3 regions of the Streptomyces sp. NPDC055025 genome follow, and region 2 is predicted to be linked to each of the others. Evidence: riboswitches for the same ligand, from Rfam matches in the RefSeq annotation. Region 2 holds a riboswitch; each other region holds the start of a gene.

Region 1 (5,359 bases), on a different contig from region 2:
TAGGAGAGCAGACCGCGGACGATGTTCTTGGACAGTTCCGTACGGTCCACCCGGACGATGGTCTTCCGGAGATCGTCCGAGCCGTCGGCGGCGTCCCCCGGACGGCCGATCTGTTCGCGCAGGGTGACGATCCGTTCGTCCACATCCGGCCGGTGCGCGCGCTCGCGCAGGAAGTCGGCGTCCGTGCCCAGGCCGTGCACACCGATCCTGGTGTTGCCGGTCCCGCCCAGCAGATCCGTACAGCAGGCCGTGAAGGCGTCCGCCCACCGGCGGGTCAGAAAGGCCGCCCGGTCCGCGCCGAGGATGCCCCGCAGAAGCTGGCGGCCGATGTCGTCGGGCAGCAGCCGGTAGTAGTCCACCGGGGCCCATGGCGTGTGCGAGAAGTGACCGATCCGCAGATCGGGCCGGAGCGCCCGCAGCATCCCGGGCACCAGCGCCAGGTGGTAGTCCTGCACCAGGACCGCCGCGCCCTCCGCGGCCTCGTCCGCCAGCGCCTCCGCGAAGGCGCGGTTGTACGTCTCGTACGAGGCCCATCGCGCGCGGAAATCCGGGCCGAAGGACGGCTCCAGCGGGGTCTGGTAGAGCAGGTGGTGGACGAACCAGAGCGTGGAGTTGGCGACGCCGTTGTACGCGTCCTCGTACACCTCGGGCGCGATCCCCAGCATCCGGACCCGCTGGCCGCCCGTGTCCGCCGGGTCGAGCCGGCCGTCCGTACGCCGTACCGCCTCGCGGTCGCCGTCCCCGAGCGCCGCGCACACCCACACCGCGTCCGCGTCCGCGCCGATGGCCGACAGACCGGACACCAGCCCGCCGCCGCCCCGCTTCGCCGTCAGCGTGCCGTCGTCGCGCACGCTGTACGAGACGGGGCCGCGGTTGGACGCGACGAGGACCTGGGCCCGGGAGGGCGGCTCGGTAACCATGTGGCGAAACCTAGCCCGTCGCGTAAACGCTCAAACGTACGGACGGTGTGGTCTGCGCCCGGTGCGGCGGCCCGCCGTCCTTGAGGTCCTGTCCGCCGGACAGGGCCTACGGGACAACCCTTAGCGGCGGCCGCGGGTCGCGGCCAGTGCCACCACCCCCGCGCCGGTCAGCGCGAGCGCCACCCCGCCCAGCAGCCACAGCCGTTCGGCCGCCCCTCCGGTGTCCGCGAGCTGCCCTTGCAGGGACCCGTAGAGCGGCTCGTGCGGGGGCTGGTGGGAAAGCTCCTGGAGCGGCTCGTGGAGAGGACCGCGGAAAGGCTCGTGGAAAGGCTTGTGGAAAGGCTCGTGGACCGGCATCCGCAGGGGCCCGGACCCCTGAAGGGGTACGTGTGCCAGGGCCGACGCCTGTCCCGGTGCCAGCAGCACCAGCGTCCCGGCCAGCACCCCGAAGAATCGGCAGATAATCAGATGTTTTGCCCTCATAAGGGCGCAATGTAGGCAATCGGTGAGGTGATCCGCGGTTACGCCGCGCGTCCGGACGTGTACTCCGCGATCTCGCGTACCGGTGGCCGTTCCTCCGTGTCCACGGAGTAGGTGCGCGGTACGAAGCCGTGCTCGCCCCGGTCGAACTGCGTCAGCTCCGGCCGTACCAAGTGCGCCCGGGACAGCCGCAGTTGGGCCGTACGGTAGATGGCCGCGGCCATTCGCCCCAACGCCCGGTCGTCCTGGTGGCGGTGGAACCGCACCCCCACGTCCACCTGCCCCAGCGCGTCCAGACCGACCGTGTGCAGCGCGTCCACGAGCAGCCCCAGCTCCACGCCGTACCCGACGGGGAAGGGCAGCCGCTCCAGCAGTGAGCGGCGCGCGGCGTACTCCCCGCCCAGCGGCTGGACGAACCCCGCCAGCTGAGGCCAGTGCAGATTCAGCAGCGGACGCGCCACCAGCTCGGTCACCCGCCCGCCCTGGGCGCCGGCCGCCGCCCCGCCCATGCCGTCGCGCGTGCCGCCGCCCGCGCCGTAGCGGCCCACGCCCACGTCGTCCGCGCCCACGTCGCCCACGCCGTCACCGTCCGCGCCGTCACCGTCCGTCCCGTCCTCCCGCAGCGGGCGGTCGTACATCGCCTTCACGAAGTGCACATCGGAATCGGTCAGCAGCGGTCCCACGGTCCCGGACACGAAGTCGGCCGAGAACCGCCGCAGATCGGCGTCCACGAAGCACACCACATCGCCGCTCGTCACCAGCAGTGACCGCCACAGCACCTCGCCCTTGCCGGGCAGTGCGGGCAGCCGCGGCAGAATCGCGTCCCGGTGCACCACCCGCGCGCCCGCCGCCGCGGCGACCTCCGCCGTACGGTCGGAGGAGCCGGAATCGATCACCACCAGCTCGTCGACGAGTGGCGCCCGCTCCATCAGCTCGCGCCGGATCACGGAGACGATCGCGCCGACCGTCGCCTCCTCGTCGAGCGCGGGAAGCACCACGCTCACCGTGGTGCCGCGCGCGGCCTTCGCCACCAGGAGCCGGTCGAGCGTACGGTCGGCCGCTGACCAGGAACGCCTGGTCAGCCAGCGTTCCACCTCTTCCAGCACGGTCGGTACTCCCTGACGTGTTCCATGAACGTGACCCGCGAATCCGGTCGGGAACCGGGCCGGAACCCGGTGGGACGCGACCCGCGAATCCGGTCGAACGTGATCCATCTCGCGGTGCGGACCACTATCTCAACCGTCCGCTCCTTCGGTTACAGTCTTGAACAACACGTATGACCGCCGCATGCCGGGGGTCGTAACGCGGAAAAACGCGCCGGACCTGGTCCGGTGCCATAGCGCTCATCCAGAGGGACTGAGGGAACGGCCCGTTGAAGTCCCGGCAACCCTCCCGCCGACCGCGAGGTCACGGTGGGGAAGGTGCCAATTCCGTCTTGCGGCGAAACGCGTCGTAAGGAAGATGAGGAGAAAGGGCCTCGCCATCATGGCTGTGCAGACCGTCCACCACGCCAGCGGCACCGTTGATCTCGGACCCGCCGCCGCCCTCTCGTGCCGCGAATGCGGAGAGCGATTCGAGCTCGGTCCCCTTTTCGCCTGTGCGAGCTGTTTCGGGCCGCTCGAAGTCGCGTACGACCTGCCGAGCGGCTCCCCCGAAGAGCTCAAGAAGCGGATCGCGGACGGCCCGGACAACATCTGGCGGTACGCGTCACTGCTGCCCGTCCCGGCCGATGTGGCCTCGAAGCCGAACATCAACCCCGGTTTCACCAAGCTGGTCAAGGCCGACAATCTCGCCCGTGAACTGGGTATCACCGGCTCCCTGCACATCAAGGACGACTCCGGCAATCCGACGCATTCCTTCAAGGACCGTGTCGTCGCCATCGCCGTCGAGGCCGCCCGCGCCTTCGGTTTCACCACACTCTCCTGCTCCTCCACCGGCAATCTGGCGGGCGCGGTCGGCGCCGCAGCCGCCCGCGCCGGCTTCCGCTCCTGTGTGTTCATCCCGCACGACCTGGAGCAGGGCAAGGTCGTCATGGCCGCGGTGTACGGCGGTGAACTCGTCGGCATCGAGGGCAACTACGACGACGTGAACCGTTTCTGCTCGGAGCTGATCGGCGATCCCCTGGGCGAGGGCTGGGGCTTCGTCAACGTCAACCTCCGTCCGTACTACGGCGAGGGCTCCAAGACACTCGCGTACGAGATCTGTGAGCAGCTCGGCTGGCGGCTGCCCGACCAGATCGTCATCCCGGTCGCCTCCGGGTCGCAGCTCACGAAGATCGACAAGGGTCTCCAGGAACTGATCAAGCTGGGGCTCGTGGAGGACAGGCCGTACAAGATCTTCGGCGCCCAGGCCGAGGGCTGCTCGCCGGTGTCCACCGCCTTCAAGGCCGGACACGATGTCGTACGGCCGCAGAAGCCCGACACCATCGCCAAGTCCCTGGCGATCGGCAACCCGGCCGACGGCCCGTACGTCCTGGACATCGCCCGTCGCACCGGCGGCGCGGTCGAGGACGTCGACGACGAGCAGATCGTCGACGCGATCAAGCTGCTGGCGCGCACCGAGGGCATCTTCGCGGAGACCGCGGGCGGGGTGACCGTCGGCGTGACCAAGAAGCTGATCGAGGCGGGAGTGCTCGACCCGGCGCTGACGACCGTGGTCCTCAACACGGGTGACGGACTGAAGACCCTGGACGCGGTGGCGCCGACGACGGGCCCGACCGCGACCATCCGCCCGAGCCTGGACGCGTTCCGCGACGCCGGTCTGGCCCGCTGACCGGCCGCCCGGCCCGATGACCCGGCCCGGCCCGCTCACCCGCGATCCGGCCCACCGACCCCGACGACGTCACGGAAGACGGAAGGCAGAACACCCAACATGAGCGTCAACGTCCGCATCCCCACCATTCTCCGTACGTACACCGGCGGCAAGGCCGAGGTCCCGGCCGAAGGGGCGACCCTCTCCGAGGTCATCCAGTCCCTGGAGGCCAGCCACCCCGGTATCGCCGCGCGGGTCCTGGACGACCAGGGCAAGTTGCGCCGCTTCGTGAACGTGTACGTGAACGACGACGACGTCCGCTTCGAGCAGGGCCTGGAGACCGCGACCCCGGCGGGCGCCGGCGTCTCGATCATCCCCGCGGTCGCCGGAGGCTGACTCACGGGCCCCCGGGCCCGCCCCTTTCGTGGCGACACCGGGTGACCGGTATGGCTCCCTCCGCAAGAGAAGCGGAGGGAGCCATTCTTTATGGTTGAACGCGATAGAGTGTGGGAACGCCCCTCCGCCGCCCATCCGGCGCGCGTATGAGAACGCGACAACATAGGGCTGAAGTCATCGCGCTGTTTGCACTTTAGGTGCGCTTTGCCCGGCCCGACTTGCCCGGGAACGCAGCGAATTCGTCGCTATGCGTGTTCGGCCATGCCCATAATTCTCGTCCGATTGACCTGTTGCAGAGGGCAGTTGGGCAGATACATTCAGCCGCGGTCGACGCGTTCCGGCGCGAAGTGTGGCCCCTGGAAGGGCCAGTAATAGGGGAGTTAGGCATGGCTCAGGGCACCGTCAAGTGGTTCAACGCGGAGAAGGGCTACGGCTTCATCGCGGTAGACGGTGGTGCGGATGTTTTCGTCCACTACAGCGCGATTCAGATGGACGGTTACCGCACCCTTGAAGAAGGTCAGCGAGTGGAGTTCGAGATCTCGCAGGGCCAGAAGGGTCCGCAGGCGGACATGGTCAAGCTCGCCGTCTGATCCCGGCGCGATCGGCCACCGACGCACGCAGTTCACGGCTCACGCCGAGGGGTCCGTATCCCGGAGACGGGATACGGACCCCTCGTGCGTGTCCGGGCGCGGGTGGCGCGCGGCCGGCGTGGGTACGGCGCCCGGATGAGCGGGCGCGGGTGGCACGCGGCCCGGCGTGGGGACACCGCCGGAGTCCGGGGGCGCTTGCACTCTCGGGGGTCGAGTGCTAAT
Region 2 (5,359 bases):
TCGTCCCTGCCGCCGCCGCCCGCGGCGCGCCGTCGAACAGCGGATGTACTCCTTGCAACCCTACGGCCTCCGGGCCACCCCAGGGAGCGGCGAGGCACTCTGTACCCTTCACTCCCGGTAAGCCATGCTCTGTCGGTGAATACGTCGCGGACGACGGCCGACGGACCGGTGGTGACCCACACGCTGATCGGCCTCTGCTGTCTGGCATTCCTGTTCAGTCCGTCGTCGGGGTTCAACCCGGCGTACGGGAGAGGCGAGGCGCTCCTCGACGCGCAGAGCCTGTATTTCGAACGGTGGGGCGTCATCCCGGTCGAGCTGCTGAGCGGTTCCCCACGCGCCCTGTTCACCCCGCTGACGGCGCTCTTCGTCCATGGAAGCTGGCTGCATCTGCTGGGGAACATACTGTTTCTGTTCGTCTTCGGCGCGATGGCGGAGGAACGGCTGGGCCGGGCGCACTTCCTGTTCTTCTATCTGACCGTCGGCTGTTTCGCCCTGCTCACGTACGCCATGGTGAACGCGGCCTCGGACCAGACGCTGGTGGGGGCCTCGGGCGCGATCTCGGGGGTGCTCGGCGCCTTTCTCTATCTCTTCCCGAAGGCCCGGGTCACCAGCCTCTTCCCGTTCCTGTTCTTCCTGCCGCTGCGCTTTCCCGCCTGGATCGTGCTGATCTTCTGGTTCGCGATCCAGTGGCTGGCGGCGCGCGGCGCGGGCTCGGGTCCCGGCGTGGCCTATCTCGCGCACCTCGTGGGCTTCGCCACCGGGTTTCTCTACGCCTGGGGGCGGTACTGGCGTACCGATAGAGTGGGAGACCACACCGCGGCCACCGAGGGAGAACGTCAACCGTGATCACCGCGATCGTGCTCATCAAGACCAGCGTGGCCCGGATCCCCGAGATCGCGGAGTCGATCGCCGCGCTGGACAGCGTCAGCGAGGTCTTCTCGGTGACCGGTACGTACGACCTGATCGCCATGGTGCGGGTGGCCAGGCACGACGATCTGGCGGATGTGATCCCCGGCCGGATCAGCAGGATCGAGGGTGTCGAGGCCACGGACACGCATGTGGCGTTCCGTACGTACTCACAGCACGACCTCGAAGCGGCCTTCGCCATCGGACTCGACGCGTAAGGCCGCCTGCGGCTCCGTGCGTCAGGCCGTGGCGCCGTCCCGGTCCGGGACGCAACGGCCGTCCTCCGTACGGTAGTTCCAGCGCGCTCCCTGGCTCACCAGCTCCCGTACGGCCCGGACGAAGCGGTCCACGTGCTCGTCCGGGGTGCCGGCGCCGAAGCTGACCCGGATCGCGTTCAGCGAGCGCTCGCCCGGCTCGGCCTCCGGGGCGCCGCACTCCCCCGGGTCCTGCGGGTCGGTGCCCAGCAGGGTCCGCACCAGCGGGTGCGCGCAGAAGAGACCGTCCCGTACACCGATGCCGTACTCCGCGGAGAGCGCGGCGGCGAAGTGCGAGCTGTTCCATCCCTCGACCACGAACGACAGGACACCGACGCGCGGGGCGTCGTCGCCGAACAGCGAGAGCACCCTGACCTCGGGCACCTCGGCGAGACCCGCGCGCACTCGGGCGACGAGCCGCCGCTCACGGTCGACGAGGGTGTCGAAGCCCGCCTCGGTGAGCGCCCGGCAGGCGGCGGCGATCGCGTACACCCCGATGACATTGGGGGAACCGGCCTCGTGCCGGGCCGCGGTGGTGTGCCACGCGACATCGACCCCGCCGTCGCTCCGCCGGGCCACCGCGCGGCTGGCGCCACCGCCCGCGAGATAGGGCTCCGCGTCCTGGAGCCAGTCGGCACGGCCCGCGAGCACCCCGGAGCCGAAGGGCGCGTACAGCTTGTGCCCGGAGAACGCGACCCAGTCGACATCCAGCCCGGCGATGTCCACGGGGTGGTGCGGGGCGAGCTGCGCGGCGTCGAGCACGATCCGGGCGCCGTGCGTGTGCGCGGCGGCGGCCAGCTCCCGTACGGGCCACAGCTCGCCGGTCACATTGGAGGCCCCGGTCACACAGACCAGCGCCGGACCCCGGGGGTCACGCTCCGCGAGCGCCCGCTCCAGGGTGGCGACGGCCTCGGCGGGGGTGCGGGGGGCGTTCAGATAGCTGACCCGGGCCTCGCGCCAGGGCAGCAGCGAGGCATGGTGCTCGGTCTCGAAGACGAACACCTGGCAGTCGGCGGGGAGCACCGCGGCGAGCAGGTTCAGCGAGTCGGTGGTCGAGCGGGTGAAGACGACCTGGTCGTCGGGGCGGCAGCCGAGGAACTCCGCGACCGTGCGGCGGCTGTTCTCGAAGAGGTCGGTGGAGAGCTGCGAGAGATAGCCGGCGCCGCGGTGGACACTGCCGTAGTACGGCGCGTACGCGGCCACGTCGTCCCAGACCCGCTGGAGGGCGGGGGCGCTGGCGGCGTAGTCGAGCGCGGCGTAGCTGACCTCGCCGCCGGTGACGAGCGGCACGGTGACATCACGCCCGAGGACGGGCAGCGGGTCGGTACCGGAGGTCGCGGTGCCGGAGGTCGCGGTGGCGGTGGTCGGGGCGGCGGCGTTCAGGTATGCGGACATGGCGATATCTCCCGGCGGGACAAGTCGGAACGGCTTTCAGGAACCCGCACGGCGGCACCACGGCTCGACGGAGCCGCGGGGGCGGTGACGGGGGGTGCCTCGACGCATGGAGGCGTACTGAAGAAGGGGTCGAAAAACCCCTGGGGCCTGTCGGACAGGCCCTAGCACATTCGCTTGCTCACGAGACTGCTCCCTTGAGGACCAGGACCCCAAGGTGCGAGGGGTCCGCGCTTGCCGCGGACCTCGCTGCCCACGGCCTGGTCTTCACCCGGGGCACCCCGCCACGGACGGAGGGTTGCCGGACAGCGAGCCGGGGCCTTAATCGCTGTCACTCATGACCTGGTCCAAGATTATGGCACAGGGTGCCGCGCGCCCCAACGGGTGTCCGCGATACGGGACGTGTGCGGGGCGCGGCGGGTGGGCGGTTCGAAAACCGGCCCACCCCGACAACGCACCCCGCACCACGGCCCCCTGACCGGGAGGCGACCCGCGCCAGAGCCGTACAGGACCTGGCCCGTACAGGGCCCAGCCGTACAGGGCCTAGGCGTACAGGGCCTAGGCGTCGCGGTGGCTCGCCGCCACCCAGCGTTCCAGCGTGCGCCCCGCCGCGCCCGAGTCGATCGACTCCGCCGCCCGCGCGATACCCGCCGCGAGCTGGAGGGCTAGGGGGTCGTCCGTCGGGTCCAGGGCCACCAGCGCCGCCGCCGAGTTGAGCAGCACCGCGTCGCGTACGGGGCCGGTCTCGCCGGCCAGCAGCCGGCGGGCCACATCGGCGTTGTACGACGCGTCCGCGCCGCGCAGCGCCTCGACCGGGACCAGTTCCAGGCCCACGTCCCGGGGGTCGAAGGCCTCCTCGGTGACCTTGCCGTCCCGTACCGCCCACACCCGTGATGTCGCGGTGGTGGTCAGCTCGTCCAGGCCGTCGTCGCCGCGGAAGACCAGGGACGAGTTTCCGCGCTCGGCGAGCACACCCGCGACGATCGGCGCCATCCGCGCGTCCGCCACACCCACCGCCTGGGCCCTGACCCGCGCCGGGTTGGTGAGCGGGCCGAGGATGTTGAAGGTGGTCTGGGCGCCGAGTTCCTTGCGGGCCTTGGCCGCGTACCGCAGCGCGGGATGGAACTTCACCGCGAAGCAGAAGGTGATGCCCGCCTCCTCGGCGACCTCGGCCACCCGCTGGGGGGTCAGCTCCAGATTGACGCCGAGCTTCTCCAGTACGTCCGAGGCACCGCTCGCCGACGAGGAGGCGCGGTTGCCGTGCTTGACGACCTTGGCGCCGGTGCCCGCCACGACGATCGCCGCCATGGTGGAGATATTGACCGTCCTGGCGAGGTCGCCGCCCGTGCCGACGATGTCGACCGTACGGCCCGGCACCTCGATGGTGTTGGCGTGCGCGTACATGGCGCGCACCAGGCCGGAGACCTCTTCGACCGTCTCGCCCTTCGCCCGCAGGGCGACCGCGAACCCGGCGATCTGCGCGTCGGTGGCCTCGCCGCTCATGATGCGGTCCATGGCCCACGCCGTGTCCTCCGTGCCCAGACTCTCGCCGCGCAGCAGCGGGTTCAGCACGCCCGGCCAGGTGCGGTCCGCCACGGTGTCGCCTCCGACGGGGGTCACAGCGCTCATGCTCGCTCCTGGTGGGTTCCGGGACGGGTGTGCGGACCGTACGAGGCCCGCGCCACCAGCCTATCGGCGTACGCCCGGCCGGCAGGACGGATGCCCGCAGTACGGACGGTCCCACGCCGAGGGCCCCGGCCGGTCCCCCTCGCGGGGAGACCGGGCCGGGGCCCTCGGTGGTGGCGAACCGGTGGATCAGTGCTTGCTGTGGCCGCTGGTGATCTCCTCGTGCCCATGGCCGTGCGCGGCGGCGATCTCGTTGTACTCCTCGGCCGTCGGCTTGGGGATCTGGTTGCCCTCGCCGTAGTAGCCCTTGTTCAGCTTCACCCGGAGCCTCTCGGCCGGGCCGACCTTGCGCCGTACGCCGTTCTCGTCGACCTCCGGGCCGATCTCGGCCGGCTTGTGCTGGTCGTGGGCGGTCAGCCTGTGCAGATCGGACTGGTCCAGCGGGGTGTGCACCTCGATGAACTCACCGTGCGGCAGCCGCTTGATGACACCGGACTCGCGTCCGTGCAGCACCTTCTCCGCGTCGCGGCGCTGGAGGCCCAGGCAGATCCGCTTGGTGACGACGAAGGCGACGACCGGTCCGACGAAGAAGAAGACCCGGACGAACCAGGTGATCGCGTTGATCGACAGATGGAAGTGCGTCGCCCACAGGTCGTTGCCGCCGCCGACGAGCAGGATGAAGTACCACGTCAGCCAGGCCACACCGAACGCCGTACGGGTCGGCGCGTTGCGCGGGCGGTCCAGGATGTGGTGCTCGCGGTTGTCGCGGGTGACCCAGCCCTCGATGAACGGGTAGACCGCGATCGCGACCAGCACCAGCGGGAAGATCACCAGCGGGATGAAGACACCCAGCACCAGGGTGTGTCCCAGGAAGTTGATCTCCCAGCCGGGCATGACCCGGATGAGTCCCTCGGAGAAGCCCATGTACCAGTCGGGCTGGGCTCCGGTGGACACCTGGTCGGGTCGGTAGGGGCCCAGCGCCCAGATCGGGTTGATCGTGGCGATGGCGGAGACGATCGTGATGAGCCCGAAGACCAGGAAGAAGAAGCCTCCGGCCTTGGCCATGTAGATCGGCAGCAGCGGCATGCCCACGACGTTCTTGTTCGTCCGGCCGGGGCCCGCGAACTGCGTGTGCTTGTGGTAGAAGACCAGGATCAGATGGGCCACGACCAGTCCCAGCA
Region 3 (5,359 bases), on a different contig from region 2:
GCCCGAACTCCGGCACCTGGGCCATCACCGAAAGAAGGACGGATGTCGCCCGCGTCTCCCTTTCCCGGTCGCTCTTGAGGGACGGGACGGGGAAGAGCCGGGCACGTCGCCACGCGTCATTCTCGGCGAGTGACTTCCCGCCCGTCCTGGGAAGTACGACCTTCTTCTTGGCGGTACGGGGACGCCGAGGCGCGGGTACACCGGCGACTTCGGGGGCCGCCGGTGGCGCGGGCGGCGTCGCCGGAAGCTCCGTGGCCGGAGTGTCCAGCACGGCGGCGGAAGGCACCGGGGCGGCGTCCTCCACCGACGCTTCGGGTTCCTCCTCGGACGCGTCGTCCACATCAATGCCGAAATCCGTTGCCAGACCCGCCAGACCGCTCTCGTACCCCTGGCCGACGGCCCGGAACTTCCACCCCTCCCCTCGCCGGTACAGCTCACCGAAAATGAAGGCGCTCTCCACCCCCGCGTCATCGATGGAGAACGTGAGAAGGGGCCCGCCGGTACGGTCGGCGAGCGTGACGCGCAGCTCGTCCAGATCACCGAATCGCGCGCCGCCATACCTGCTGGCCGCCAGGACGACGCGTTCCACACCCGCCGACATGGCGCTCAGATCGAGAGTGATCCGGTCCTCGCTGCCGTCGGACGTCGGTGTCTTGCCGAGCAACTGCACGCTGCCGTCGGCCGATGCCGGGTTGTTGTAGAAGAAGAAGTCCGCGTCACTGCGCACCTTCCCGTCCCCACCCACCAGCAGCAGGGAGACATCAGCGTCCCCGTCCCCTGTCGCGCTGCGCCATGCCAAGCTCAGGACCACTGAACTGATGTCCTCGCTCAGGGCGTCCAGTCCGACATTGGCACCCTTGACCATTTCCAGCATGCGGCCCCCCAGCCATGCGACCGCGCCGGGCCCGCTACACGGGCCGACCGATCGTGCGATGTGATCCACGGCACACTCCCCATGTGCGAAGTGAACCTTAGCGTGGGATGCACACCCCTAGAGTGCCAATGCGGCGATTAAGGGTTTGAGTACTGATTCCCCCGGTGCACGGCGGGTGTTCCCTGATATGTGGACGGCGTCCCGGGTCCCGGACCGCGGTCGAGGTTTCCCTGTTCTCCGGACCGCCCGACGGGCCCGTCCGCCCGTCCGAATCCGGCCGTTCTGCCTTGTTCCGACTCCTTGACGGTCCAACGGAGCGCGCTCAGACTGTTTGGCGACGGTCACGATTGTCAGCGCTCGCCCGCGCGGAGTCCCTGTTCGGGTGGGTCACCGGCCCCGGCCCGCTGACTGGCAACCCTTCCACCGCGACGGGGTGCCCCGGGTGACGACCAGGTCCCACCCGGGCGGTGGGGCAAGTGCGGTCTCGCTCGTTCCGCGAGGCCCGAGGACGGGACCGGCGGAGATGCGCAGGACAGCGAAGAAGAGCGAGAGCGTCTGTCGGACCTTCCGGTCGGCGCCGCTGCCGCGTCCGCGCCTGCTGACCAGGCGCCGCCATATCGATCTGCTGCGGCTCCGCAGCGGTTGCGTGCCGGCTGTCTGAGCCGGCCGCGCTCCGGCCGTCGAGCCGGCCGTCGAGCCGGCTGCCCGCCGGGCGCCTGAGCCTGGGCCTGCCTCATGCCGGCCGGGTCGGCCGAACCGGCCTCATGCCTGCCGTCCGAGGCTGACCGTTCCGCGATCGCCTTGCCAGGTCCGGGCGTTGTGCGCTGCCGCGCGCCGCCGGACCCTCCTTCCGTACGGCCACCGGCGCCGAAGAAGCCACCGGGGCTCCACCGCATCCCTGGAGAGTGCCATGTCCGAGACCTTTGCACAGACGTCCTTCCCGTCGGCACTTCGCGATTCCCACCCCGGCACACCCCCGCGTTTCCGCGACCGTATCGGCGCCGGTCCCGGCGGTGGTTACTACCCGGTCGCACACCGCTACCACCTGTATCTCTCGCTGGGCTGTCCGCTCTCACTGCGGATCTCGATCACCCTCGGTCTGCTCGGGCTCAAGGACTCGATCAGCACCACACTCCTCCCGTCCCGGTCCGACGGCCTTCCGGCCGGGTCCGGCGGCTCCGACGCGGTCACAGCGCTGCGCACGGCCTACGAGACCACCCGGCACCACTACGACGGTCCGCTGACCGTGCCCGCGCTGTGCGACCTGTGGAGCGGACGGGTGGTGAGCAACCACGCCCCCGACATCCTCGACGACCTCGCCGTCCACTTCACCGACCAGGACGACGCGGATCTGCCCCGTCTGCGGCCCGCCGCCCTGGCCGCCGACATCGACGCCGTCCGCGAACTCCTCGGTGAGGGCCTGGGCGGGGGCTTCGGTGAGGGCCTCGCCCAGGACCAGGCGCTGGATCTCCTGGAGCGCCGACTGGCCTCGCACCCCTATCTGTTGGGCGAGACGCTGACGGCGGCGGACGTGGATCTGTGGGTCGCGCTCGTCCACCTGGACGTCGACGCCCTGCGGCGCGTGGCCGCCGGTGACCGCCTCTGGTCGTACGTACGGCGGCTGGGGACCCATCCGGCCTTCCAGGAAATTCCGCGTACGGCGGGAAAGCGGGAACACGGCGGTGAGGACGTGTGTTCCACCCAGAAGGACTGTGCCGGAGCCGGAGACCGGAGCCGGGCCACGGTGCCGGCGGGTGATGAGTGCCGGCGTCAGGCCCTGGCTTGCTGACCGGCGCCCCCGCCACGCGGCGGAGCGCTCCGGGTGACGGCCCGGCGGAGCCGAAGACGGTTCCGCGAGCGGGCCCGGGACGGCGCGAGCCGACCGGGACGGACGGGATGGAGGTGACGGCAGTGCGGGGAACTCCCCAGCGGCCCTTGGTCACCACCGCCATGTACTCACGGCGGCACATCGATCTCCAGCGCGTCGCCGCCGCGCTCTGTCCGGCCTACGAGTCCGCCGCCGCGCGGCACTTCGCCGACCAGGCCTGTCCGGCCGGCCAGGCCCTGTCCGTCGGTTAGGCCCTGTCCGTCGGATCCTCGCGGGCCCGGAACGCCCGGCCTTCTCCTCCGGCCTTCTTCTCCGCCCTTTCGTCGTTCCTCCCTTTCGCCGTTCCTCCCTTCTCGCCGATCCTCCCCTCCCGCCGATCCTCCACCCCGGCCGAGCACGGGCGCGGACGAGTTTCGGCATGCTCACAGGAAGCGGTACGCCCAATGCCCCGAGCAGCACACGCACCCCTCCACCTGGCCGTCGCCCTCGACGGCGCCGGCTGGCATCCCGCGGCCTGGCGGGAGCCCGACGCCCGGCCCGCCGAACTGCTCACCGCGCGGTACTGGACCGCCCTGGTCACCGAGGCCGAGCGGGGGCTGCTGGACTTCGTGACCATCGATGACTCGCTCAGCCTCCAGACCTCCCGTCAGGTCGAGCCCGACGAGCGCACCGACCAGGTACGGGGCCGTCTCGACGCGGTGCTGACCGCCGCCCGGGTGGCGCCGCCGACCCGGAACATCGGGGTGGTCCCGACCGCCGTGGTCACCCACACCGAGCCCTTCCATCTCTCGAAGGCGATCGCCACCCTCGACTATGTGAGCACCGGACGGGCCGGAATCCAGGTCAGGGTATCCGGACGCGCCGACGAGGCCGCGCACTTCGGCCGCCGTACGGTCCCGGGCCTGCGGACCGAGGACCTGGCCGGGGCGACGGGCAGGCCCTGGGTGAAGGAGCTGTTCGACGAGGCCGCCGACTATGTCGAGGTGCTGCGCCGGCTCTGGGACAGCTGGGAGGACGACGCGGAGATCCGCGATGTCGCCACCGGACGCTTCATCGACCGCGACAAGCTGCACTACATCGACTTCGAGGGCGCGCACTTCAGTGTGAAGGGCCCCTCGATCACCCCGCGCCCGCCCCAGGGGCAGCCGCTCGTCACCGCGCTGGCACACGCGACCGTCCCGTACGAACTGGTCGCGCGCTCGGCCGACGTCGGATTCGTCACCCCGGGCGACGCCGACGACGCCCGCGCCGTCCTGGCCGAGATCCGCGCGGCACAGGCCTCCGCCGGCCGTGCCGACGAGACCGTGCACGTCTTCGGCGACCTGGTGGTCTTCCTCGACAACGACCCCGGTGCCGCCGCCGGCCGCAAGGCCCGTCTGGACGAACGCGCCGGCGCCGAGTACGTCAGCGACGCCCGCGTCTTCACCGGGTCGCCCGCGCGGCTCGCGGACCTGCTGGAGGAATGGCGGGACGCCGGGCTGACCGGCTTCCGGCTGCGCCCCGGCGCCCTGCCGTACGACCTGGAGCAGATCACCCGCCACCTGGTGCCCGAACTCCAGCGCCGCGGCGCCTTCCGTACCGCGTACGGGGCGAGCACGCTGCGCGGACTGCTCGGACTGCCCCGCCCCGCCAACCGCTACGCCGCCGTCTGAGCCGGAAGGACCGTACGAGCAATGAGCAAGCCCGCCAAGCCGCTGAAGCAGATCCACCTCGCCGCGCATTTCCCCGGCGTCAACAACACCACCGTATGGAGCGACCCGAAGGCCGGCAGCCACGTCGAGTTCAGCTCGTTCGTCCACTTCGCGCGGACCGCCGAGCGCGCCAAGTTCGACTTCCTCTTTCTCGCCGAGGGGCTGCGGCTGCGGGAACAGGGCGGCCGGATCTACGACTTGGACGTCGTCGGGCGGCCCGACACCTTCACCGTCCTGAGCGCGCTCGCCGCCGTCACCGAGCGCCTCGGCCTGACGGGCACGATCAACTCCACCTTCAACGAGCCCTACGAGGTGGCGCGGCAGTTCGCCAGCCTCGACCATCTGTCGGACGGCCGCGCCGCCTGGAACGTCGTCACCTCGTGGGACGCCTTCACCGGCGAGAACTTCCGCCGCGGGGGCTTCCTGCCGCAGGACGAGCGCTACTCGCGGGCGAAGGAGTTCCTGAGCACCACCACCGAGCTGTTCGACTCCTGGCGGGGCGACGAGATAGCCGCCGACCAGGAGTCCGGCACCTTCCTGCGGGACGCGCGGGCGGGAGCCTTCGTACACAAGGGCCCCCACTTCGACATCGCCGGACAGTTCAACGTGCCGCGCAGCCCGCAGGGACGCCCGGTCATCTTCCAGGCCGGCGACTCCGAGGAAGGGCGCGAGTTCGCGGCGTCGAGCGCGGACGCGATCTTCAGCCGTTACAGCACTCTCGACGAGGGGCGGGCGTTCTACACGGACGTCAAGAGGCGGCTCGCCCGCCATGGCCGCACCCACGACCAGCTGCTGATCCTGCCCGCGGCGACCTTCGTGCTCGGCGACACGGACGCCGAGGCGGAGGAGCTGGCCCGCGAGGTACGCCGCCAGCAGGTCAGCGGCGCCACCGCGATCAAGCATCTGGAATTCGTCTGGAACCGCGATCTGTCCGCGTACGACCCGGAGGGCCCGCTCCCCGAGATC

The links. A riboswitch is a leader RNA that binds a small molecule or an ion and turns the genes downstream of it on or off. The one in region 2 is predicted to bind S-adenosylmethionine.
Region 1: it holds a riboswitch for S-adenosylmethionine, as region 2 does, so the genes downstream of both, thrC (threonine synthase) here and ACWGDX_RS24510 (aminotransferase class V-fold PLP-dependent enzyme) in region 2, are expected to answer to the same signal.
Region 3: it holds a riboswitch for S-adenosylmethionine, as region 2 does, so the genes downstream of both, ACWGDX_RS36940 (putative leader peptide) here and ACWGDX_RS24510 (aminotransferase class V-fold PLP-dependent enzyme) in region 2, are expected to answer to the same signal.

Annotation. Positions count from the first base shown of each region.
Region 1 covers NZ_JBSGVS010000018.1:41,496-46,854, forward strand. Annotated here, with positions in the region: gene ACWGDX_RS13930 (alpha,alpha-trehalose-phosphate synthase (UDP-forming)) at 1-920, opposite strand, end outside; gene ACWGDX_RS13935 (hypothetical protein) at 1,041-1,403, opposite strand; gene ACWGDX_RS13940 (glucosyl-3-phosphoglycerate synthase) at 1,442-2,506, opposite strand; SAM riboswitch class I at 2,741-2,868, shown strand; gene thrC (threonine synthase) at 2,886-4,172, shown strand; gene ACWGDX_RS13950 (ubiquitin-like small modifier protein 1) at 4,272-4,547, shown strand; gene ACWGDX_RS13955 (cold-shock protein) at 4,934-5,137, shown strand.
Region 2 covers NZ_JBSGVS010000041.1:41,549-46,907, forward strand. Annotated here, with positions in the region: gene ACWGDX_RS24500 (rhomboid family intramembrane serine protease) at 136-846, shown strand; gene ACWGDX_RS24505 (Lrp/AsnC family transcriptional regulator) at 843-1,124, shown strand; gene ACWGDX_RS24510 (aminotransferase class V-fold PLP-dependent enzyme) at 1,146-2,555, opposite strand; SAM riboswitch class IV at 2,778-2,895, opposite strand; gene trpD (anthranilate phosphoribosyltransferase) at 3,111-4,181, opposite strand; gene qcrB (cytochrome bc1 complex cytochrome b subunit) at 4,368-5,359, opposite strand, start outside.
Region 3 covers NZ_JBSGVS010000100.1:472-5,830, reverse strand. Annotated here, with positions in the region: gene ACWGDX_RS36955 (TerD family protein) at 1-865, opposite strand, end outside; SAM riboswitch class IV at 1,251-1,359, shown strand; gene ACWGDX_RS36950 (hypothetical protein) at 1,398-1,535, shown strand; gene ACWGDX_RS36945 (glutathione S-transferase C-terminal domain-containing protein) at 1,785-2,663, shown strand; SAM riboswitch class IV at 2,628-2,738, shown strand; gene ACWGDX_RS36940 (putative leader peptide) at 2,786-2,953, shown strand; gene ACWGDX_RS36935 (LLM class flavin-dependent oxidoreductase) at 3,146-4,354, shown strand; gene ACWGDX_RS36930 (NtaA/DmoA family FMN-dependent monooxygenase) at 4,376-5,359, shown strand, end outside.